DNA from 2 places in the Pseudarthrobacter sp. O4 genome. Region 1 is predicted to be linked to the other one. Evidence: riboswitches for the same ligand, from Rfam matches in the RefSeq annotation. Region 1 holds a riboswitch; the other holds the start of a gene.

Region 1 (11,801 bases):
AGCCGTAGTCGATGAGGCGTTTGGCCACGTCTTCCGCGGTGACCCCGGTGCGGGCGGTCAGTTCACGAAGGTCCAGGATGCATTCGTGGGCCACGAGTCCGCCTTCACCGGTGTACAGGACCGGGAAGGACTCGTTCAAACGGCTCGCGATGTAGTTCGCAGCCAGCAGCGCGGACTTGGTGGCCTCCGTCAGGCCCTGGCCGCCCATAAGCTTCACGTAGGCCCAGGAGATCGGCAGGACACCGGCGGAGCCGAAGCGTGACGCGGAGATGGCCACGCCAGTCCCTGGCACGGAAGCGCCGGCTTCGTGCGCGGCCTTGTTGGCATCGCCCGGCATGAAGGGTGCCAGGTGGGCCTTGGCCGCGACCGGGCCGACGCCCGGGCCGCCGCCGCCATGCGGGATGCAGAACGTCTTGTGCAGGTTCAAGTGGGACACGTCGCCGCCGAACTTGCCCGGCCGGGCCAGGCCCACCAGCGCGTTCAGGTTGGCGCCGTCCACGTAGACCTGGCCGCCTGCCGCGTGCACGGAGTCGCAGACCTCGCGCACGTCGGCGTCGTACACGCCGTGCGTGGACGGGTAGGTGATCATGATGCAGGACAGCGCATCCTTGTGGGTGTCGATCTTCGCGGCGAGGTCCGCGTGGTCGATCGTGCCGTCAGATGCCGTGGCGACCACGACGACCTTCATGCCGGCCAGCACTGCCGAGGCGGCGTTGGTGCCGTGGGCCGAGGCTGGGATCAGGCAGATGTCGCGGTGCTGATCGCCGCGGGACAGGTGGTAGCCGCGGATGGCCAGCAGGCCGGCGAGCTCGCCCTGGGAACCGGCGTTCGGCTGGATGGAGACCTGGTCGTAACCGGTGATCTCCGCCAGGTCAGCTTCCAGGCCATCGATCAGTTCACGCCAGCCCTCAGTCTGGGAGTCCGGAGCAAACGGGTGGATGGAGGCGAACTCCGGCCAGGAGATGGCTTCCATTTCGGCCGTGGCGTTCAGCTTCATGGTGCACGAACCCAGCGGGATCATGGTGCGGTCCAGCGCGAGGTCGCGGTCGCTGAGCTTGCGGATGTAGCGCAGCAGCTGGGTTTCGGAGCGGTGCGTGTTGAACACCGGGTGCTGCAGGAAATCGGAGGAGCGCACCACCGAGCCGGGCAGCTCAAAGCCCGTTGCAGAGCCAACCGGACCGGCGCCAAAGGCGACGGCTACCGCGGAGAGGATCTCCGGCGTCGTGGTCTCGTCAATGGAGACACCCACCGTGTCCGCGTCGATGGCGCGCAGGTTGATGCCGCGGGCTTCCGCCGCGGCGATGACCTTCTTGGCCTTGCCCGGGACGCGGACGGTGATGGTGTCGAAGAAGGACTCGGAAACGAGTTCGCGGCCGGCCGTCTTCAGCGTGGTGGCGAGGGTGCGGGCGTTGCCGTGGACGGTCTCGGCGATGGCCAACAGACCTTCGGGGCCGTGGTAGACGGCGTACATCGAGGAGACGATGGCCAGCAGTGCCTGCGCGGTGCAGATGTTGGAGGTGGCCTTCTCGCGGCGGATGTGCTGCTCGCGGGTCTGCAGGGCCAGGCGGTAGGCGGGGATGCCGGTGTTGTCCTTGGAGACGCCGACGATGCGGCCCGGGAGGGTGCGCTCCATGCCTTCACGGACGGCCATGTAGGCGGCGTGCGGGCCGCCGAAGAACAGTGGAACACCCAGGCGCTGCGCGGTTCCGACGGCGATGTCCGCGCCCTGCTCGCCCGGAGGGGTGATCAGGGTCAGGGCCAGCAGGTCCGCTGCGACCGTGACCAGCGCGCCGCGTGCCTTGGCGGCGGCAATCACGCCGGACTGGTCCCACACGCGGCCGGAAACGCCCGGCTGCTGCAGCACGATGCCGCTGATCTCGCCGTCGGGCAGGCCCTGGGAGAGGTCCGCGACCTCCACCTCGAAGCCAAGCGCCTCGGCGCGGCCCTTCACGATCGCGATGGTCTGCGGCAGCACATCGGCGTCCAGGACGGTCTTGCCGCCGGCAGCGGATTTGTTCTTGTTGGCGCGGCGCATCAGCAGCACGGCTTCGGCCACCGCGGTGGCTTCATCCAGCAGGGAAGCGTTGGCCACCGGGAGGCCTGTGAGGTCCTGGACCATGGTCTGGAAGTTCAGCAGGGCCTCGAGGCGGCCCTGGGAGATTTCCGGCTGGTACGGGGTGTAGGCGGTGTACCAGGCCGGGGATTCGAGGATGTTGCGGCGGATCACTGGGGGCGTGACGGTGTCGTAGTAGCCCTGGCCGATCATCTGCACGGCCGTCTTGTTCTTTGACGCCAGGCGGCGCAGCTCGGCAAGAACCTCAACCTCGCTCAGCGCGTTGTCCAGGCTGAGGGCGGTTTCCTGGCGGATCGAGTCGGGAACGGCAGTGTCCACCAGGCCATCAACGCTGTCGTAGCCGACAGCCTTCAGCATGGTGTCGATGTCGGCCTGGCGGCGGGCACCAATGTGACGGTCTGCAAACGTGGAAAGGGACGACTGAATCGTCATGAGGAACTCCATAATTCAGGTGGCACTAAGGGTGCCACGATGATTCGGGTTCCTCCCCGCTCTGTCTTGGACCTGAGAGATTCCGCAGACCCTGCTGTTACAGGGCGCCGCTTGCACCGTCGGTGAGTAAGGCCGGAGCCTTGCTGCTTTCCAGAGTTGCCTTGCCGCGGCGGTACATGGGCCTGAGAGATTCCTGGGGAGGATTTGCTCCTACGGCGCCTGCTGAATGTACCGGCAGGACTCTCCCGCCGCAGTTCATAAGCACGCATCACTCGTAAGTGACGCGCTTCACACACTAGCTGCTTTCCCGACTGCGTGCAAGAAAAATAAGTCATTTTTATCCGAGTGTGGTCCCTCTTGACATTGTCGAGTGACGGTGTTCACAATTGTCGCTGTGACTTCGGCAACGACGCCAGCCACCCTGATTCTCCGCTCCTGAGTCAACGGAAGCGGACTAAACAATCCCTGACGAAACTCCCGGATCCGGCCGAGTGATGCGTCACTCGAGGCCCGCCAGCGCTGCTGCACGCGTCGGCGCCGGCGTTTTTTGCGCCCATTTTGGCGCACTCCACCGCACACAGGAAAGAATCCATATGACGGAACTTCGTTCGACCCTCACTGCCGACGGAACAGCCCCAAGGCCTTCATCGCCCCCGCACCTTGCACGCTCGCTGAGCAACCGGCACATCCAGCTCCTGGCCATCGGCGGCGCCATCGGCACCGGCCTTTTCATGGGTTCCGGCAAGACCATTTCGGTGGCCGGGCCCTCCGTGATCTTCGTGTACATGATCATCGGCTTCATGCTGTTCTTCGTGATGCGGGCCATGGGCCAGCTGCTGCTGTCCAACCTGAACTACAAGTCCTTCAGCGACTTCGCCGGCGACCTCCTGGGCCCCTGGGCCGGCTTCTTCACCGGCTGGACCTACTGGTTCTGCTGGGTGGTCACCGGTGTGGCGGACGTGATCGCGATCGCCGGCTACGCCGAGCAGCTGTGGCCGGGCATCCAGCTCTGGGTCCCGGGCGTTGCCACCATCATCATCCTGCTTCTGCTGAACCTGCCCACCGTGAAGGCCTTCGGCGAGACCGAATTCTGGTTTGCGCTCATCAAGATCGTGGCCATCGTGGCGCTGATTGTGGTGGGCCTGGTGATGATCTTCACCGGCTTCCAGTCCAACGCCGGCACCGCCAGCTTCACCAACCTCTGGAGCCACGGCGGCTTCTTCCCCAAGGAATTCATGGGCTTCGTGGCCGGTTTCCAGATCGCCGTGTTCGCGTTCGTGGGCATTGAACTCGTGGGCACCGCCGCGGCCGAAACGAAGAACCCGGAGCACAACCTGCCCCGCGCCATCAACGCCATCCCGCTGCGCGTCATGCTCTTCTACGTCGGCGCCCTGATCATCCTGATGTCCGTCACCCCGTGGACCGAGTTCCAGGCCGGCCACAGCCCGTTCATCGGCATGTTCTCGCTGGCCGGGCTGGGCATCGCAGCGACCGTGGTGAACCTCGTGGTGCTGACGTCCGCGATGTCCTCCGCCAACTCGGGCATCTATTCCACCTCGCGGATGGTGTTCGGGCTGGCCAACGACGGCGACGCCCCCAAGCTCTTCGGCCGCCTCTCCACCCGCAAGGTCCCGCAGAACGCCCTGTTCCTCTCCTGCGTGCTGCTGCTCGCCGGCGTGGCCCTGCTCTACGCGGGCAAGGACGTCGGCGTCGCGTTCGACATGGTCACCACCGTGTCCGCCGTCTGCTTCATGTTCGTCTGGTCCATCATCCTGGCCAGCTACCTCGTGTTCCGGAAGCGCCGCCCCGAACTGCACCAGGCCTCACCGTTCAAGATGCCCGGCGGCATCCCCATGGTCTGGGTGGTCTTCGCGTTCTTCGCGTTCCTGATCTGGGCCCTGACCACCCAGCCGGACACCCTCACCGCGCTGCTGGTCACGCCGATCTGGTTCGCCATCCTGGGCGGAGCCTACGCCGTGGTCCGCAAGTCTCCGCTGCACCAGGCCCGCGTGGCCGAGTGGAAGGCCATGGCAGAGTCGGAAACCCTGGCCGCGGAAGCAGCCGCAGTCTAGGAGCCACCGCTTAAGCACGGCGCCGGAACCCGAGATGGGTTCCGGCGTCGCGCTTTAAGGGACTGCTTAGGACTCGGCCTTGCTGTCATTTTCCGAAGACGGGTGTCGCGGAATGTCCGAAGTCCACCCAGGGTGGGAGTCTTATCCGCGGCTTCTGAGCCGGATTGTCCGTGCCTGGTGGATGGCAGCCAGGGCAACCGCGCTGGCGGTGAGTCTCAGGGCGTGGACCCTGTACCACCGCTTCAGCAGGGGGTTGCGGCGCATCTCGCTGAGCGGTTGTGGGCTGAAGAACAGGTCGGGGTTGATGGACCGGAGCAGGTATGCGGTAGCGGCCGCACCCGTCGTGGAGCTGGCTGCAGCCACTATGAGCCAGACCCTGCTGTTGGAATGATTCCAACCCGCCGCGAGGGCAGCGATGGCGGCAGGGGCGTTGATCGGGGCGATCGGGGCGTAGTAGCGGCCGGGGCTTCCCGCTCCAAAGGGGGACCGCGGGAGTTCACGGCTTGCTTCCGAGGCCGCGACCCGGTGCGGGATTTTGACGAGGGCCTCATAGAGATTGCCGAAGAACCAGTGCGCGTGGCTGAACTCCGCTACACCCAAGAGCCGATCAGCGAGCAAATCTCGACGGCCTGAGGAAATCTGTCCCATGCCCACAATCTACCCCCGATGCTCAGCGCCGGGCCATGTCCATGTGGACGGTCGCCGGGACCGCATCACCCGGGCCATCTAAACCGCGGCTGCTCCCGGTTCAGGAATGCGTTGATGCCGATTCCCATGTCCGGGCTGTCTGGCATGGCCGCCCAGGCGTCCTCCCATTCCTTGTCAATGCCAGAGTGATTCATGTCCGTCAGGTTCACCAGGTGCTTCATGGAATGCATTGAAAAGCGGGAGTGGTTCAGGAGGGAGCTGACAATGGAGCTGCACCGCTCCTCAAACGCATCGTCGGGAACGGCCTCGGCCACCAGGCCGAGGGCCTGGGCTCGGGCTGCGGTAAACGCCTGGCCGGTGAGGAGAATGAACTTCGCGTTGGCGTGCCCGACCTGACGCACGAGCCGCTCGATGCCGGGCCGGGGGTAGATGATGCCGATCTTGGCTGGGGTGATGGCGAATACGGAGCGTTCGCTCGCGATGATGAAATCGCAGGCTGAGGCGATCTGCCAGCCCCCTCCCATGCAGGCCCCGTCAACCATTGCCATGGTGGGTTTCGTGATCGATGCGATGGCTTGGTCGGCCCGGCTCAGTTGGTCGACGCTGGTGTCATCGTCCTGCCGGTCCAGAAGCACCGAGGACAGTTCGCCGATGGCCGCGCCCGCGCAGAACGTATTGCCAACGCCGCGAAGTGCCACGACGGTGGCGTCAGGATCGGCATCAAGCCGTGGCATCAGGTCCTGGAGCTCCAGGCACATGGTCTTGGTCAGGGCGTTCCGCTGGGTGGGATTGTCGATCTCGACTGATGCCACCCCGCCGGTGATGCTGACGTTGATTCTGGGGTTGCGTGCTGAATTGCTCATCGCCGCGCTTCTGCCGTTTCCTTGTTGGTCTTCAAGTGGCCATTGGCCTCAAGCCGCTCGATGTCGTCGTCGGAGAAGCCAATCTCCCGCAGGACCTCCGCGGTGTGTTCGCCCAAAAGGGGAGGCGGTGACAGAATCTCGCTGGCCTCGCCGTCGAGACTCAGAGGCCCCCGCAGAAGCGGCAGTGCGGAACCGTCGCGCCGCCGGCTCTGCTGGACCAGACCCAGAGCGGCCACCTGCTGGGATGCCAGGGCTTGCGTGTAGTCGTAGATCGGACCGCACGGGATGCCTGACTGGTTGATCATCGGGACCCACTCCGCGGCGGCCTTGGAAGACAGCGCCGATTCAATAAGCTCCGTCAGCTGGTCTCTGTTTGCCGAGCGGTCCGCGCCGGTGATGAACCGGGGATCCTCCACCGCCAGTGGAACTTGGAGCAAATCGCAGAACGCCCGCCACTGCTTGTCATTGCCGACGGCGATGTTGATGGGTTCCGTGGCGGTCTTGAATATGCCGTACGGGGCGATCACCGGGTGGTTGTTTCCCTGAGGAAAGGGGGTCTCGCCGAGGCTGAGGGCTCTCTGGCCCTGGAACGCCGAAAGGTTCAGTGCCGTTTCCAGCAGGGACGTTGATACGCGGCTGATGGAGTGGCCGTTGCTCCGTCCCAGCAGTGCTGAGACGATGCCGAAGGCGCAGACCATTCCTGAGGTGATGTCCACAATCGGTACGCCTACACGGTAGGTGTGCCCGGGATCGGCGCCGGTGACGGACATGAGTCCGGACATTCCTTGGATCACCTGATCCAGGCCAGCGTCGTCCTTGAGCGGGCCGGCGGCGCCGAAGCCGGTGACGGACCCGACGACGAGCCGGGGGTTGAGCTCTTCGAGGTGCTCCCCGGTCAGCCCCATTTTCTCCAGGGTGCAGGGCTTGAAGTTCTCTACCAGGACGTCCGCCCCGGCGATCAGCCTGCCTAGGATTTCCCGTCCCTCAGGGGAGTAGAAGTCGAGGCAGACCGATGTCTTGTTGCGGTTCACAGAGTCGAAGTAGAGGCTGTGGTTGTCCTGGAACGGCGGCCATTGGCGGGCTGTGTCGCCGCCGTTGATGCTTTCGACCTTGATGATCTTGGCGCCCATGTCGGCAAGCAACGCGGTGCAGTACGGGCCGGCAAGCGCTCTGCTGAGGTCAACCACGGTGATTCCGTGGAGTGGCTTGATCATGATGGATTCCCTAATTCGTTTAGCACGGAAGTCGGTTGAGCGATGTTCACAAGCTGGCAGGGATGACGAGCGCGCCGACCAGCATGAGCGGGCCGACCACCACCATTGAGAGGCCCCAGCGCGTGAGCAACCTGGTGATACGCGGCCGTTCGTCCTCATCGACGGTGGCCACAAAGGTGGCGCCGACCGTGGAGAATGGCGAGACGTCCACGATGGATGAACATACGCCCAGGGCGGCGATGACTGCCCAGCCGGCGATGTCCCCGGACGCGACCAGCGGCAGGGCCAGCGGCACCAGCGCCGCGAGCATTCCGGTGGTGGAGGCAAAGGCAGAAACCAGGCCGCCGATGGCGCAAATCACGAGCGCAGCAAGAAGCGGAGTCCCGGCGCCGGCGGCTGCTTTGCCGAGCAATGCGACGGCGCCCATGGTCTGAAGCACTCCGACGAACGTGATGATGCCGCCGACCAGAAGGACGGTGGACCAGTCGATCTTGGAGACTGCCGTCTTGCCCGAGTGTGGATCGCAGAGCGTCAGGACGGAGGCGAAGGCGAAGCAGAGGATGCCGATGTCCGGATTCCCGCCAAGGAGCGCCATCACGCTGACTGTCAGGACCAGGCCTGCCATGCAGAGCACGGTGATGATCTGGTTCCGGTTCATCTTTTCCGCCGCCGGCGCCGCCGCACCCGGCTCGCCCAGAACCTGCACCCCGTGAGCCACGACCCGCTGGCTCCGCGCGGCATTGCCGTCGCGCTCAAAGGGGTGCGAGGGATTCGGGCGGCTTGTACTGAACCGCGGGAGATTGCCGAAACCGTCGGCGGTGCGGGTGTTAAGCAACTTGAAGCCGCCAAAGAGGACATAGGCGGCAGCGACCAGGAGCAGGTTTGCGCCAAGGGCGACGGTGAACAGCACCAGCGGGTCAAGACCGATTCCCGCGGCGCGGGCCGTTCCATACGTAACGATGCCGAACAGGCTGGTGGGGGCGAAGGCGCCGGCACTTAGGCCGGAGCCCATCGCGATGCCCATGAGCATGCGGTCGATTTTGTATTTCTTCGCCAGCGGCATGCCGATGGGAGCCATGACGAGACCGGCCAGGGGCGATCCCATGGCCGAGATCCCGGCGGTGAGCGCGAAGAACGCGAGGGGAAGGAAGAATGCCCTGTCCCCGACCTTGCTAATGGCTAGTCCGATAATGCGGTCGATGGTGCCATTGGCCTGGGCAATGGCAAAGAAATAGGTCACACCGACCAAGAGGACCAGGATCCCGACAGGGAAGCCCGCCACCACTTTCTCGATTGTCATGCCTGCCATCCAGATGCCGACGCCGGCGGCCGCGGCAAACATGAGCACGCCGATGTGCACCTTGCGCAGACTGGCCACCACAAATACGCCAACAAAAATGACTAAAGCCGCAATTTGAATACCCATAGGGTCCGTTCTCCAATCAAACATCATCGGTCCACTGGTTGAACCACCGGTTCATTTCTGGAAGTCGGCTGTAATGTAGATCACTAAAGTGGGGCGGTCAAGGGCCAGCGATGATCAGGAGGTCGAATGAGCACTCAAAGCGTCGTCACGGCAATGAGGGTTCTCGAAGCCGTATCGGATAACCAGCCGGCGGGCCTGTCCGAACTCAGCCGCGAGGTCGACGTCCCCAAAGCCACCGTGCTGCGCATGCTCCGGACGCTCGGCGAACTTGGGTGGGTGGCGCAATCAGAGGCGCAGGCCGGCAAATGGGTGCTGACCAACCATGCCTTTGCTGTGGCCAGCCGGGGCAGCAGCGGATCCGCGATCCGGGACGCCGCGATGGGGCCGTTGAACGGCCTGCAGCTGGACACCACCGAGACGGTGCACCTGGCCGTGCCGGACAGGCGCTTCATGTTGGTACTCGAACGGCTCGACACCCCGCACGTGCTGCGGGCCTTCCTGCCTTTGGGCTCGCGCGTGCCCATGCACGCTTCGGCCACCGGGATCGCGTACCTGGCCGCAGCCGAGGAGAGCTACGTGGACGAATACCTGTCCGTTCCGCTGGACGCCGTTACCCCTCAGACAGTGGTGGATCCGCCGTCGCTTCGGCAGATGATCGCGGACACCCGGGACCGCGGATTCTCCATCAACGAACAGGGCCTGAGTACCGGAATCACCTCCATCGGCGTCGCGTTCCTGGGACCGGGCCAGGCGCCGGCCGGATCGATCTCGATCTCGGGTCCGTCGAGCCGGATTGTCCGCGAAAAATTCGATGAATACGGCCAAGCCGCCGTTGGAGCCGCCCGGGATATCAGCCGGGCGCTAGGCTCGTACTCGTCCAAGAGGTACTGACTCCGCGGCTGACGCCGGCTTCCTGCTGAACGGGGAGAAGAAGTGGATCGGCAACGGTTCCATCGGCGGCATGACGGTAGTCTGGGCCCGGGCCGGGGATGGCCAGGTGCACGGCTATCTGGTGCCCCAGAACTCCCCCGGCTACACGGCGACAACGATCGAAGGAAAGTCTTCTCTTCGGGCCATCTGGCAGGCCCACATCCGGCTGCAGAACGTCTTTGTCCCGGCCGAAAATGTCCTGCCGGGCGCCAACTCCTTCAAGGACACCGCCCGGGTGCTGCTGGCCACCCGGTTGGGGGTCGCCTGGTCCGCTGTCGGCCACGCCACCGCCTGCTATGAGACCGCGGTGCAGTACGCGGCGCAGCGCCAACAGTTCGGCCGCCCCCTGGCCGCCTCGCAGATCGTGCAGGAACGGCTGGCCCGGATGCTCTCCGAACTGGCAACCATGCAGCTGATGGTCATCCAGATGACCCGTCTGGATGAGGCTGGAAAACTCACCCCGGTGCAGGCATCGCTGGCAAAGTACACGTGCACCAGAACCGCGCGGTCCATCGCTTCGAACGCGAGGGATCTGCTCGGCGGCAACGGCATCTTACTGGCCAACCGGGTCGCCCGGCACATGGCGGACATCGAGGCGATCCACACCTACGAGGGCACCGAAACCGTCCAAGCCCTGATCATCGGCCGCTCCATCACCGGCATCTCCGCCTTCAATTAAAGCGGCCGCCGCCCAGCATCTCCGAGCAACTGCTGGTCCGGGTCCAGGACGCCCTCGCCGAAGAGATCGGACTCATGCTCGACGAAGGTGTCGTCGCCACCACTGGGCCCCTGCACCTGGGCGGCATCACCCCCCTACGTGGACCGGACAGGGGCCTCCGAAAGAGTCAACGGGCGGTTGTTCCGTCCAGCCTCGAACAAGGAACTACCGGACCGCCAGCAAGTCCTTTAGCGGATACGGAGTGAGGCAAGCCGCACCCGGACCGTCGACTCTGTCCACGTGCTTATGGGGGAGAGTGCAGCGAGGCGGTCGTCAGTCCCACCGCCAGGGTCGGACCCGTGGAACCAACTGCTGTCTCGACTTATTGACCTCTGCCTTCCTACGTGATCCGGGCTCAACACCAGACCGTAGGCGAAGATCGTCCCGTAGGCGCCGCCCTCGGCCAGATCCGCGGTGGCGGCCAGGGTTCGCCTTACGCTGGTGTCATCCTGCCAGTTCGGTAGCATGGGAATTCCGAGCACCAGGAGCGGAAAGGGGCCTTGCCATGACGGGATCCCCGGCGTCCCAGCCCGCCAATCACCGCCTGAGTCCTGCGCTCGTCACTGCGGTCGACACCGACCCTGCGGTCGTCGGGAGGCTCCGGGCGGCCGGCTGCGTTTTCGCCGAAGAAGAGGCCCGGCTGTTGGCCGCAGCCGCCGGTTCGACGGAGCAACTCGATACCCTCGTGGACCAGAGGGTTTCGGGGCTGCCGCTCGAGCACATCCTCGGCTGGGCGGAGTTCTGCGGGCTGCGGATCGACGTGGATGCCGGCGTTTTCGTTCCCCGCCGCCGCACCGAGTTCCTCGTGCGGCAGGGGGTACTGCTCCTGCAGGCATCCGGGCAACCGTTTCAGTTGTCCGACGGCGCCGGTCTTCCGGTCGTCGTCGACCTGTGCTGCGGTTCGGGGGCCGTCGGGACCGCGCTCGCGGCACTGGCGGGGCCGGTGGAACTGCACGCAGCCGACGTCGACCCGGCTGCGGTCAGCTGTGCGCGTCGGAATATCCTCCCCCTCGGAGGGGAGGTCCACGAGGGCGATCTGTACGGTCCGCTGCCGGCGGGGCTGCGCGGGCGGGTCGACCTGCTGGCGGTCAACGCGCCCTACGTGCCTACTGCGGGGATCAGGACCATGCCGCAGGAAGCCCGCCTGCACGAGCCGCGGGTCTCCCTCGACGGCGGTGCGGACGGGCTTGATGTTCAACGGAGGGTGGCCGACGCGGCACCGCAATGGCTGGGACCGGGCGGGCACCTGCTGATCGAGACGAGCCGGCGTCAGGCGCCGCAGACGGTGGACTTGTTCCTCCGCAACGGGTTGACCGCCCGGGTGGCCAGTTCCAAGGAACTGGACGCCACGGTGGTCATCGGTGCGCTGGTGTAGCTAGGACGCCTTGTCCGGATCAACGTTAGTGGCCGCCCCGGCAGCAGTG
Region 2 (11,801 bases), 500 kb from region 1:
TGTGCTCCAGCGCCAGCCGCTCCACCTCGGCCATGTCGATCCGGTGGTCCTCCTCGCGGACCTGGTACGGGACCACGTTGTACAGACGGCCGGAGAAGTTGATCCGCATGCCGTGCGTCAGGTGCCCGCCGTGGGCGAGGTTCAGGCCCATGATGGTGTCGCCCGGCTTGATCAGCGCGTGCATGACCGAGGCGTTGGCCTGCGCGCCGGAGTGCGGCTGCACGTTCGCGTATTCGGCGCCGAACAGGGCCTTGACCCGGTCGATCGCGAGCTGCTCGATCACGTCCACGTGCTCGCAGCCGCCGTAGTAGCGCTTGCCCGGGTAGCCCTCGGCGTATTTGTTGGTCAGCACCGAGCCCTGCGCCTGCATCACGGCCACGGCGGTGTGGTTCTCCGAGGCGATCATTTCCAGGCCGTCCCGCTGGCGGGTCAGCTCGGCATCGATCTGCGCCGCGATTTCCGGGTCCAGCTCGGACAGCAAGGCGTCCAGGCTCGGGGAAATGACCTGCTCGAACGTTACTGTGCCTGCATGTGCGCCGCTCACAGTTCGCCGCCGTTCTTGGACGCGTACTCCTGGGCCGAGAGCAGCGGTCCGTCGGACTCGGCAGCGACCTTGAACAGCCAGCCGGCACCATAGGGGTCGCTGTTGATCAGCGCGGGGTCAGCGACGACGGCGGGGTTGATCTCGGTGACCTCGCCGGTGACCGGGGAGTACAGGTCCGAGACGGACTTGGTTGACTCGACCTCGCCGCAGGTCTCCCCCGCGGTCACCGCTGCGCCGACCTCGGGGAGATCCACGTAGACGATGTCGCCGAGGGCATCCGTGGCCACGGCGGAGATGCCGATGGACACAACGTTCCCGGCCTCCCGCGCAACCCACTCGTGCTCGGCGGAGTACTGCAGTTCAGGGGCAACTCTTGCCATGTGTTTTTCCTAAGTCTTGGTTTGGTCGTGGTGCTAAATCAATTGTGGCTGGGTGTTGATATCAGCCGTGGCCGGGTTACGCGTCAGGAAACCGAATTCCTCCGCGTGCTCGCTCGTTCCTCGCTTAGACGCACGCTTCCGGAATCCGCTCCCCTGCCGCTATCGGCCAGTTCAGTTTTCGGGGCCAACAGTTTCGGACAGACCACCAGTTCCCGGAAAGGAACCGTGGTCCTTCGTATTCTTCTAGTGCCGACCCTCGGTAGGCGGTCAATTTTCAGCACCCTTGGCTTTCAAAGGCGCTGGTTCGCGTTGGTCCGGATCTCTTCAGTTCCCTGAAGGTGAGCTGCCCTTGAGGGGCTGGCTGGCCGCGGTTTTCGAAAGCGTGCGTCTAAGCGTGGGGCCCCCGCCGTCCGGGTTCCCTGGCCGTGGGGCCACGCCGGCGAGGGACCCGGCCTGAGCTTGCGAAGGCTGGGAGCCGGTGGGGACTTGCGAGGTTAGGGAGACGGTGGGGAGAACGAGCGAGCACGCGTGAAAACTGGGGCCAGCCGGTCCCGGTGCCGGGGACGGCAGAGGATACCGGCCGCGACGGCACCCGGGCACCCGAAGGGCTACTTAGCGCGCTTGTAGAAAGGCAGTGCCACTACTTCGAACGGCTCCGTCTTGCCGCGGAGGTCGATGTCCAGGGCCGTGCCGGGCTCGGTGAACGCGACGTCGACGTAGGCCATCGCGACCGGGAAGCCGAGGCTCGGGCTGGGCTGGCCGGAGGTGACTTCGCCGACCACGTTTCCGTCCTTGAGGACCGGGTAGTGGCCGCGGCCGGCCCGGCGTCCGAGGCCCTTGAGGCCAACGAGCTTGCGGCCCGTGGTGGTTCCGGCGCCGGCTTCCTTCTTGGCGGCCAAGGCGGCCTTGCCGACGAAGTCACCTTCCTTGGACAGCGCGACGACGGGTCCGAGTCCGGCGGCAAACGGGTCGCCGTCCAGCGAGAGTTCGTTGCCGTACAGCGGCATACCGGCCTCGAGGCGGAGCGAATCGCGGGAAGCGAGACCGGCGGGTGTCAGCTCCCCGTCCTCGGCGATGGCGACGATGGCCTGCCAGAGGGCGGCGGCGGAGTCGTTCGCCACGAAGATCTCGAAGCCGTCCTCACCGGTGTACCCGGTGCGGGCCAGCAGCAGCTCCTGGCTGGCCCCGCCGACCATGAAGGGGACGTCCACGGCGGCGTAGTACTTGAGCCCGGTGACGAGCTCGTGCTGCGCGGCGGGAACCAGGCGGAGCAGGATTTCCTGGGCCTTGGGGCCCTGGACGGCGATCAACGAGGTCGAGGCGGAGGCGTCCTCGACGACGACGTCGAAGCCCCCCTCTTTGCCGGAACCGGCCCTTTCAGCCAGGGCCGCGGCCACGACCTTGGCGTTGCCCGCGTTGGGGACCACAAGGAATTTCTCATCGCCACGGCGGTACGTGATGAGGTCGTCGATGATGCCGCCGCCCTCGTTGCAGATCAGCGAGTACTTTGCCTTGCCGATGGACATGGTGGAGATCTTGCCCACGAGGGCGTAGTCCAGGAAGGCGGCGGCGCCCGGGCCGGTGACCCAGACTTCGCCCATGTGGGAGAGGTCGAAGAGGCCGGCGGACGCACGGACGGCGTGGTGCTCGGCCAGCTCGGAGCTGTACTTGAGCGGCATCTGCCAGCCGCCGAAGTCCGTGAAGGAGGCGCCGAGCTTCTTGTGCTCTTCGTACAGGGCCGTGTAGTTCTCAGTCATCGGTGGCTGTCCTTAGTTCGCGGAGTCGTCGGAGTGGTCCTCGACGGCTTCTGTGTGGTCCTCGAACGCTTCAAGGGGAGGGCACGAGCAGATCAGGTTCCGGTCGCCGGCGGCGCCGTCGATCCGGCCGACCGGCGGGAAGTACTTGTCCTGCTTGAGCGTGTGGACCGGGAAGACGGCCTGCTCGCGCGGGTATTCGCGGGTCCAGTCGGTGCTGATGACGGCCGCGGCTGTGTGCGGGGAGTTGCGCAGCGGGCTGTGCTCGACGGTGAAATCGCCGTGCGCCACCTGGTCGATTTCGGCGCGGATGGAGACCATGGCGGTAATGAAGCGGTCGATCTCGCCAAGGTCCTCAGATTCGGTGGGTTCGACCATGAGGGTGCCGGCCACCGGGAACGCGAGGGTGGGGGCGTGGAAGCCGTAGTCGATCAGGCGCTTGGCCACGTCCTCGGCGGTCACGCCGGTCTTGGCCGTGAGTTCGCGCAGGTCCAGGATGCATTCGTGGGCCACGAGTCCGCCTTCGCCGGTGTAGAGCACCGGGAAGAAGTCGTTGAGTCGCGCCGCGATGTAGTTGGCCGCGAGCAGCGCCGACTTCGTGGCCTCGGTCAGGCCCGTACCGCCCATGAGCTTCACGTAGGCCCAGGAAATCGGCAGCACGCCGGCGGAGCCGTAGCGGGACGCGGAGATCGGGGTGCCGTCGGCGCCGTTGGCCGGATCCGCGGCGTTGCCCGGCATGAACGGGGCCAGGTGGGCCTTGGCCGCGACCGGGCCGACGCCGGGTCCGCCGCCGCCGTGCGGGATGCAGAAGGTCTTGTGCAGGTTCAGGTGCGAGACGTCGCCGCCGAACAGGCCGGGCTGGGCCAGTCCGACGAGGGCGTTGAGGTTGGCGCCGTCGATGTAGACCTGGCCGCCGGCGGCGTGGACCGCGTCGCAGACCTCGCGGACGTCGGCGTCGTACACACCGTGCGTGGACGGGTAGGTGATCATGATCGCGGACAGGGCGTCCTTGTGCAGCTCGATCTTGGACTGCAGGTCGGCGTGGTCGATGGTGCCGTCGGAGGCGGTGGCGACGACGACGACCTTCATGCCGGCGAGCACGGCCGAGGCCGCGTTGGTGCCGTGCGCGGAGGCCGGGATCAGGCAGATGTTGCGCTGCTCGTCGCCGCGGGACAAGTGGTAGCCGCGGATCGCCAGCAGGCCAGCGAGCTCGCCCTGGGAACCGGCGTTCGGCTGGATGGAGACCTGGTCGTAGCCGGTGATCTCGGTCAGCTGGGCTTCCAGGTCCTCGATCAGTTCGCGCCAGCCGGCGGTCTGGGAGTCCGGGGCGAAGGGGTGGATGGAGGCGAACTCCGGCCAGGAGATGGCTTCCATCTCGGCCGTGGCGTTCAGCTTCATGGTGCAGGAGCCCAGCGGGATCATGGTGCGGTCCAGCGCGAGGTCACGGTCCGAGAGCCGGCGGATGTAGCGCAGCAGCTGCGTCTCGGAGCGGTGGGTGTTGAACACCGGGTGCTGGAGGTAGTCGGAGGTGCGCTCGACGGCGGTGTCCAGGCGGAAAGCGGAATCGTCACCTGAGTCAGTGTCTGAGTCATCGCCGGATTCTGCGTCTGAGTTAGTGTCTGTGACAGTCGCGCCGAAGGCGGCGACGACGTCGGCGACAATGGCCGCCGTCGTGGCCTCATCGGCGGAGATCCCGACCGTGTCCGCGTCGATGACGCGCAGGTTGATCCCCTTAGCCTCGGCGGCGGCAATGATGTTCGCGGCCTTGCCGGGGACGGAGACGGTGACGGTGTCGAAGAAGGACGTGTGCAGCACGTCCAGGCCGGCGGCCTTCAGCGAGGCGGCGATGGTCCTGGCGTGGCCGTGGGTGGTCTCGGCGATCGCCTTCAGCCCGTCCGGGCCGTGGTAGACGGCATAGAAGGAGGACACGATCGCCAGCAGCGCCTGGGCGGTGCAGATATTGGACGTCGCCTTCTCGCGGCGGATGTGCTGCTCGCGGGTCTGCAGCGCCAGGCGGTAGGCCGGGACGCCGGCGTTGTCCTTGGACACTCCCACGAGGCGGCCGGGCATGGACCGCTCCAGGCCCTTCTGGACGGCCATGTAGGCGGCGTGCGGACCACCGAAGAACAGCGGGACGCCGAAGCGCTGGGCGGAGCCGACGGCGATGTCGGCGCCCTGCTCACCCGGAGGGGTAATGAGGGTCAGGGACAGCAGGTCGGCTGCGACGGTGACGAGCGCGCCGCGTGCCTTGGCGTCCGCGATCACGGCGGTGTGGTCGAACACACGGCCGGAGACGCCGGGCTGCTGGAGGACGACGCCGTTGATGACGCCGTCGGGCAGGCCCTTGGAAAGATCGGCGATCTCGACCTCGAAGCCGAGCGCTTCGGCGCGGCCCCTCACGATCGCGATGGTCTGCGGCAGGCAGTCGGCGTCGAGGACGGTTTTGCCGTCGTGGGCGGTCTTGTTCTTGTTTGCCCTGCGCATCATCAGCACGGCTTCGGCGACGGCGGTGGCTTCGTCGAGCAGGGAGGCGTTGGCGATCGGCAGGCCGACGAGGTCCTGGACCATGGTCTGGAAGTTCAGCAGCGCCTCAAGCCGGCCCTGCGAGATTTCGGGCTGGTAGGGCGTGTACGCCGTGTACCAGGCGGGCGCCTCGAGGATGTTCCGGCGGATGACGGCCGGGGTCAGGGTGTCGTAGTAGCCCTGGCCGATCATCTGGACCGCGGTCTTGTTTTTGCCGGCCAACTTGCGCAGTTCGGCGAGGACCTCGACTTCGCTGAGGGCTTCGCCGAGCGCCAGCGGCGAATCCTGCCGGATGTCTTTCGGAACGGCGGTGTCCACCAGCGCATCGACGGTGTCGTAGCCGACAGCCTTCAGCATGGCGTCGACGTCGGACTGGCGGCGGGCGCCGATGTGCCGGTCAACGAAGGACGTGGAGGCTGGGGTAACAGTCACAAGGAACTCCATAACTAAGGCGGCGCAGGGTACGCCACATTGATTCGGGTTCCTCCCCGCTCTGTATTGGACCTGAGAGTTTCCGCGCAGCCGCGCGTTCGCAGGGCTCCGCTTGCACCGTCGGTGAGCACAGCATGTCAGAGGACAGCCTGCTACTTTCCAGAGTCGCCTTGCCGCGGCGGTACATGGGCCTGAGAGATTCCTGGGGAGGGTTTGCTCCTACGGCGCCCGCTTGTACCTACAAGCAGAACTCTCCCGCCGCAGATCAAAGGCATATTCAATTGCTCGTGACAACAGTCACAGCTCCCATTGTCCTATGGCGGGCGCGCGTCCGCAAACCAATGACCGGACCCAGGCGAGAGAGTTACGCCCCAGGACCGCCGTCGGACGCGAAATCGCGGGAAGACTGCGGATTCGCCGGAAAATCCCGAAATTACGGCGACCCCGCGCGCTTCCGGCGACCTCGGCGGACGGGAGTTGCCCGGCCGTCCGGCTCAGCCACGCAGCCGTTCGACGGCGGCCAGCAGGCTCGCGACATCCCCGCTGACCTGTGGGAGCGGTCCGCCCGGTCCTCGGGCCAGCATCGCGTTGAAGTAGAGCCCGTCGCCCATGTAGAGCACCGCCTTGGCCATGCCCGGCCCGACGTCGGCAGCGAGCAGTTCCAGCCAGCCCGCCTGGGCGGCGGCAATGCGCTGCAGTGTTTCTTCGTGGGCCACTTCGGCCAGCCGGGTGGCGGCGACGAACACGCGGTCCATCGGGGTGTCCGCCCAGACCGAGGATTTGATGAAGTATGCGGCAGCCCCTTCCGGCGCGGCGGCCATCCTCCCGAGGTCCTCGCCGAGGAGCCGGTCGAGCCGCTCCAGCAGCACGGAAACCATGGCTTCCTTGCTCGGGAAGTGGTACAGCAGTCCCCCCTTGGAGACCCCGGCCCGCCTGGCGACGGCGTCCAGCGTGGCGGCACGTTCGCCCTCTTCGATGAGCAGGGATTCGAAGGCGTCAAGGACGGCTTCGCGGGCGACGGGTTTTCTGGGCATGGGTCCCATCATGCCTGTCCGGCCCGGAATTTCTTAACTGTACCGTCTGGACGGTATAGTTATTAATTATGAGGACTACATCGATTCCTGCAGCCACCGCCACAACGCCGGCATCCGCCCCGCGGGCCCCGCGGGCGCCGTGGCGCGACTGGCTGGCGCTGTCGCTGCTGATGTTCCCGGTGCTGCTGGTCGCGGTGGACAACACGGCGCTCACCTTTGCGCTGCCCGCCATCGCCCGCGGCCTGGACGCCTCCGGGGTGCAGTTGCTGTGGATTGTGGATGCTTATCCCCTGGTCCTGGCCGGGCTGCTCGTGGCCATGGGCAGCCTGGGCGACCGGATCGGACGCCGCAGGCTCCTTTTCATCGGCAGCACGGGCTTCGCGGCGGTCTCGGCTGTCACCGCCTTCGCGCCCAGCGCCGAATGGCTGATCGCCGGACGGGCGGGGCTGGGCTTCTTCGGCGCGATGCTGATGCCGTCCACCCTGTCCCTGATCCGCAACATCTTCCCAGAGCCGAACCGGCGCCGGCTGGCCGTGGCCATCTGGGCTGCGGGTTTCTCCGGCGGCGCCGCCCTGGGCCCGATCTTCGGCGGCTGGCTCGTGGAGCACTTCTGGTGGGGCGCCGTCCTGCTCGTCGCTGTGCCGATCATCCTGCCGCTGCTGGCGCTCGGGCCCATCCTGATCCCGGAATCGCGCGATCCGAATCCCGGCCGGGTGGACGTGCCCAGCATCGTCCTGTCCCTCCTGGTAATGGTGCCGGTGGTCTATGGCATCAAGGATCTAGCCACCCATGGCCCCGCCCCGGCGCCCCTGGCCCTGATCGGCTTCGGCCTGCTCATGGGATACGTCTTCATCCGGCGGCAGCGGGCCCTGCTGCGAGGCGGTCAGGAACGCGGGGCCGCGGGCTGCACGGCGGCCCCGCTGCTGGACGTCAGCCTCTTCGGCAACCGGGTCTTCAGCACGGCCATCACGGCAAACGTCCTCGCCCTGTTTTCCTACAATGGCTTCATCCTCTTCCTGGCCCAGCACCTGCAGCTGCTGGAAGGCCAGTCCCCCTCGGAATCCGGCGTCGCGATGGTTCCGGCCCTGATCGCCACCGTCGCGGCCGGCCTGCTGGTAGTGCCGCTGGTGCGGAAGATCCGGCCGGGCTTCGTGGTGGCCGGCGGCCTGCTGCTGAGCGCCGCGGGCTACTTCCTGGTGGCCTTCGGCGACCACAGCAGCGGCCCGGGGATCCTGTTGGCGGCCCTGCTGGTCCTCTGCCTGGGCGTCGGGGCCGCGGAGACCATCTCTAACGACCTGATCCTCGGTGCGGCGCCGGCGGAGAAATCCGGCGCGGCTGCTGCCATTTCCGAGACCGGCTACGAGGTTGGTTCACTGCTGGGTACGGCCATCCTCGGCTCCATCCTGACCGCCTCGTACCAAGGCAATCTCCGGCTCCCGGGCGGCGTCACCGGGGCGGCAACGGCGGACGGGGTTGCCCAGGCCGGTGAAACGCTCGCCGGAGCGGTGGAACTCTCGCAAGCCCTTCCCGGCCCGCTGGCGGAAGCAGTGATGGCGGCCGCTCGTGCCGCCTTTGATTCGGGCGTACATGTCACGGCCGCCATCGCACTGATACTGATGGCGGGAGCGTCAGTCCTTGCCGCCGTCGTCCTGCGGAAGGTGCCGACCGCCAAATAGCGGGCTGGATTCAGTTGCCCTCGACGTACGCCTTGAGGGCGTCGAGCAGCTCGCCGGTGCCTTCCTTGCGGCCTGCCACCTGCGCCTGGTCGCTGTCCCGGGTACCGGTGAAGAAGGCGCCCTGTTCGGTCAGTGTCAGCAGGGTGCCGCCGCCGTCGGGCTCCAGCTCGAGGGTGCTGAGCGAAACGGACATGCGCTCCCCGTCCAGCAGCATTTCGTAGCTGTAGACGATCCGCTGGTTCTCCACGATGTCGTGGTAAACCGCGTGCATCGTGGAGACGAAGCCGCCGACGGGGCCGCCGACGTCGGTTTCGCGGCCGCCCACCCGGAAGTCCAGGCTGGACTCGCCCTGGTTCCATTCGGGCGGGCCCGCGAACCACTTCTTCTTGCTCGGATGGTCGGAAAACGCGTGGAAGACGCGCGACGGCGGGGCGTTCAGCCTGCGTTCCAGGCTGAAGCTGGCGTGCGTTACCGGGGTGTTCATGGTGGGCTCCTGGAATTGGTTCAGTCGGGAGGCTGGGGCGGGCGGTCCGGGCTGTCCTCACCCAGAAAGCCCTCGAGCCGGTCGAGGCGTCGCTCGGCCGGCGTCCGGCGCTGGCCCAGCCAGTTTTCTGCACGCCGGACCGTGGCAGGATCGATGCTGCAGCTGCGGACCCTGCCGATCTTTTCGCTGCGGATCAGGCCGCTGGCTTGCAGGACCTGAAGGTGCTGGACAATCCCGGGCAGGCTGATCGGAAACGGCTCCGCGAGCTGCGAAACCGTCGCCGGGCCCTCGCAGAGCCGGGCGACGATGGCGCGCCGGGTGGGGTCGGCGAGCGCATGGAATACGCCGTCGAGCTCCCGCTCCCCCTTCTGGCCCGCCTGATTGTTAAGCACATACTTAAGTATTCACCGACCCGTCCGGATGTCAAGGCTTAAAAGCCAAGCGTCCGACGCCGGGAAGAACCCGGCGCCGGACGCTTGGACTGCGGTTTGGCTGAGTGTGGGATGCTACTTCTTGCTGTCCGCGGTGGTGACGCTGGCGGTGGCGCGCATGGTCTCCGCGTTCACCATCCAGGCGAATTGCTCGAACTTGGCGATCAACGCGTGCAGCAGGTCCGCCGTCGTGGGGTCCTCTTCATCCACTTCGTCGTGGACCTTGCGCATGGTACCGACCGCCGCCTCGAGTGCCGCGACAATCTTGTCAATGGCGTCCTTGGTGCTGATCAGGCCGGCCGGGAATTCCGCGAGGGAAGTGGACTTGGAAACCGTGGAACTGCGGCCATCCGGCAGGGCGTGAAGGGCACGCATACGCTCGGCCATGTCATCCGCGAAGGTGCGGGCGGCGTCGACGATCTCATCCAGCTGAAGGTGCAGGTCCCGGAAGTTCGCCCCCACGATGTTCCAGTGCGCCTGCTTGCCCTGGACGTGAAGTTCGATCAGGTCCACGAGCACTGCCTGACAGTTCGCGGTAAGCGTAGGTGTTGCTTTCATGCGTCCTCCTGAGTAGGTCCAATACCGTTGCGTCCGATACCGCAAGGCCGATGCTTCCGACGCTACCCCAGGGGCCAGCAGGACGGCGACCGTCCCGCCGAAATTTCCCCGGCCAGCTTGCTAAGGGGCTTACTATCTGCCGTGCAGGAAGCTCAGACCGCCTCGTTGAGCATCGGCCCCTGCGGGAAAATGGCCCGGGTGATGCCACCCGCTGTGGTCTCGGCCAGCTGGGAAAGGTAGTCGTTCCGGCGCCGCGGCGTGATCCGGGACTGCGGTTCAAAGGTCTGCTCGGGATCGTCCGCGTAGTGCGCGGTCAGGCCGTCGCGCATGAGCCGGATGGCTTCGGAGCGCTGCTGGGACACAGCCGCGTGGGTGGAGCCGAGTTCCGCGGCCAGTTCCTTCACGGTGCGGTCGCCGAAATAGATCTCCTCGACGACGTAGCGCATGCGCTCCGGGAGCGACTTCACGGCTGCGCGCAGGTACTGCAGCCGTTCATCGGCGAGCACGGAGTGCTCGGGGGACAGCGTCTCCGCTGCCAGCGTGTCTACGACGGCGTCGTCGAGCGGGGTCAGCGTTCGGGACGCATCGGCCAGGGCTGCCTCGACGACGCTCTGCTGCACGCCCAGGGCGGAGGCGATCTCGTCGACGCTGGGCGTACGTCCGAGGGCGGCGGCCAAGGTCTCCTGGACGGACATGGTTTCCTTGATCCGTCGCCGCGCCGAGCGGGTGGCCCAGTCGCTCGCACGCATCTCGTCCGCGAACGCGCCGAGGATGCGCCGGCGGGCAAAGGCTCCGAAGGGTACGCCGAGGTCCGGGTCGAAGGAGTCGGCCGAGGTAATCAGGGCGACGGCACCCGCTGACGCCAGGTCATCGCGGGAAAGGTGTGACGCTTTCGAGCACAAATCTGAAACGAGGTAGCCCACCAGCGGAAGGTGCTGTGTGACCAGCTCGTTGCGTTCTACGCGATTCAATAGTGTGTCCCCCCATGAGACCGGATCCGAAGCGTCAAACCACTTAAAACACCGAGAGCCGCACCCGCAAACGGTCCCTCACTCCCCCATGGGAGGCGGTGTTCGATACCCGGGCGCAGCACCCATGGAGGAAACTTATCACCCTATCAACAATCTGCGTGTACCCTCAGGAAAAAGCTTGGCTGAAACTGCGGCAGCACTGTTTCTGCCGGCGTGGCGACTAAAGGGGGCGCATGAGTGCAGGTGATCTTTCGGCAGCTCTCTGGCAGGAGCGCCGTCAGCTGGAACTGCTCTTGTTCAGGCTCGAGACACAGCGCCTGCATGTCCTGGCGGGGAACTTCCAGTGGCTGAGTGTCACCGCCACCGAAGTGGAGAGTGTCCTGGACCGCCTGCGCTTTCAAGCGCTGGCCCGGAGCGTCGAATCGGCGGCCGTGGCGGCGGAATGGGGGCTGCCGGCCCAGGCCACCCTCGTCGAACTGATCGCCGGTGCGCCGGCCGGTTCCTGGCAGGAGGTCCTGGGCGAGCATTTGGATGCTCTCCGGGACTTGCTCCGCCAGCTCAACGACACTGCGCGGTCCACCGAAGAGACCCTGCGTCAGCGGAGCCTGCCGGCATCTTCCGGCGCTTCCCCCGGTGGGGCGTCCGGGACAGGGTCCGCGTCCGGGACGGATACCGCGGAGATCCTTGAAGAGCTGACGACTGCCGCGAACGTACAGCGCGCCCTGATCATAAACCGGCGGACAACGCAGCCTATGCTGGCGCAGTACCTCGGCGGCGAGCGGGGCTAATACCGGGCCGGGCGACGCGTCAGTCAGCGCTTCCGGCAGAAGCTGGGGGCAGTAGCCCGCGCAGCGCGTCCTCAGTATCCGGTCCCGCCCCGGCGCCTGCTTCTGCTGCCGCCCGATTTGCCGCGGCAATCGCCTCGATGACTTCCCGCCGCTGGATCGGAACGCCTCGGGGCGCCTCGATGCCTATCCGAACACCGTCGCCGCGGCCTTCCAGAACCGTGATGAC

Evidence for each region. A riboswitch is a leader RNA that binds a small molecule or an ion and turns the genes downstream of it on or off. The one in region 1 is predicted to bind glycine.
Region 2: another riboswitch for glycine. It lies ahead of gcvP (aminomethyl-transferring glycine dehydrogenase); the one in region 1 lies ahead of gcvP (aminomethyl-transferring glycine dehydrogenase).

Annotation. Positions count from the first base shown of each region.
Region 1 covers NZ_CP189591.1:2,796,232-2,808,032, forward strand. The annotation lists gene gcvP (aminomethyl-transferring glycine dehydrogenase) at 1-2,518, opposite strand, end outside; glycine riboswitch at 2,558-2,665, opposite strand; glycine riboswitch at 2,667-2,764, opposite strand; gene ACQCSU_RS13015 (amino acid permease) at 3,100-4,578, shown strand; gene ACQCSU_RS13020 (hypothetical protein) at 4,720-5,226, opposite strand; gene ACQCSU_RS13025 (enoyl-CoA hydratase/isomerase family protein) at 5,292-6,089, opposite strand; gene ACQCSU_RS13030 (CaiB/BaiF CoA transferase family protein) at 6,086-7,303, opposite strand; gene ACQCSU_RS13035 (SLC13 family permease) at 7,350-8,729, opposite strand; gene ACQCSU_RS13040 (IclR family transcriptional regulator) at 8,856-9,620, shown strand; partial or broken gene ACQCSU_RS13045 (acyl-CoA dehydrogenase family protein) at 9,595-10,338, shown strand; partial or broken gene ACQCSU_RS13050 (hypothetical protein) at 10,350-10,569, shown strand; gene ACQCSU_RS13055 (putative protein N(5)-glutamine methyltransferase) at 10,883-11,752, shown strand; gene ACQCSU_RS13060 (hypothetical protein) at 11,753-11,801, opposite strand, start outside.
Region 2 covers NZ_CP189591.1:3,294,968-3,306,768, reverse strand. The annotation lists gene glyA (serine hydroxymethyltransferase) at 1-544, opposite strand, end outside; gene gcvH (glycine cleavage system protein GcvH) at 541-924, opposite strand; gene gcvT (glycine cleavage system aminomethyltransferase GcvT) at 1,533-2,681, opposite strand; gene gcvP (aminomethyl-transferring glycine dehydrogenase) at 2,694-5,645, opposite strand; glycine riboswitch at 5,685-5,801, opposite strand; glycine riboswitch at 5,803-5,901, opposite strand; gene ACQCSU_RS15415 (TetR/AcrR family transcriptional regulator) at 6,128-6,667, opposite strand; gene ACQCSU_RS15410 (MFS transporter) at 6,736-8,343, shown strand; gene ACQCSU_RS15405 (SRPBCC family protein) at 8,354-8,827, opposite strand; gene ACQCSU_RS15400 (ArsR/SmtB family transcription factor) at 8,848-9,219, opposite strand; gene ACQCSU_RS15395 (Dps family protein) at 9,334-9,816, opposite strand; gene ACQCSU_RS15390 (sigma-70 family RNA polymerase sigma factor) at 9,969-10,787, opposite strand; gene flgN (flagellar export chaperone FlgN) at 11,021-11,575, shown strand; gene ACQCSU_RS15380 (carbon storage regulator) at 11,595-11,801, opposite strand, start outside.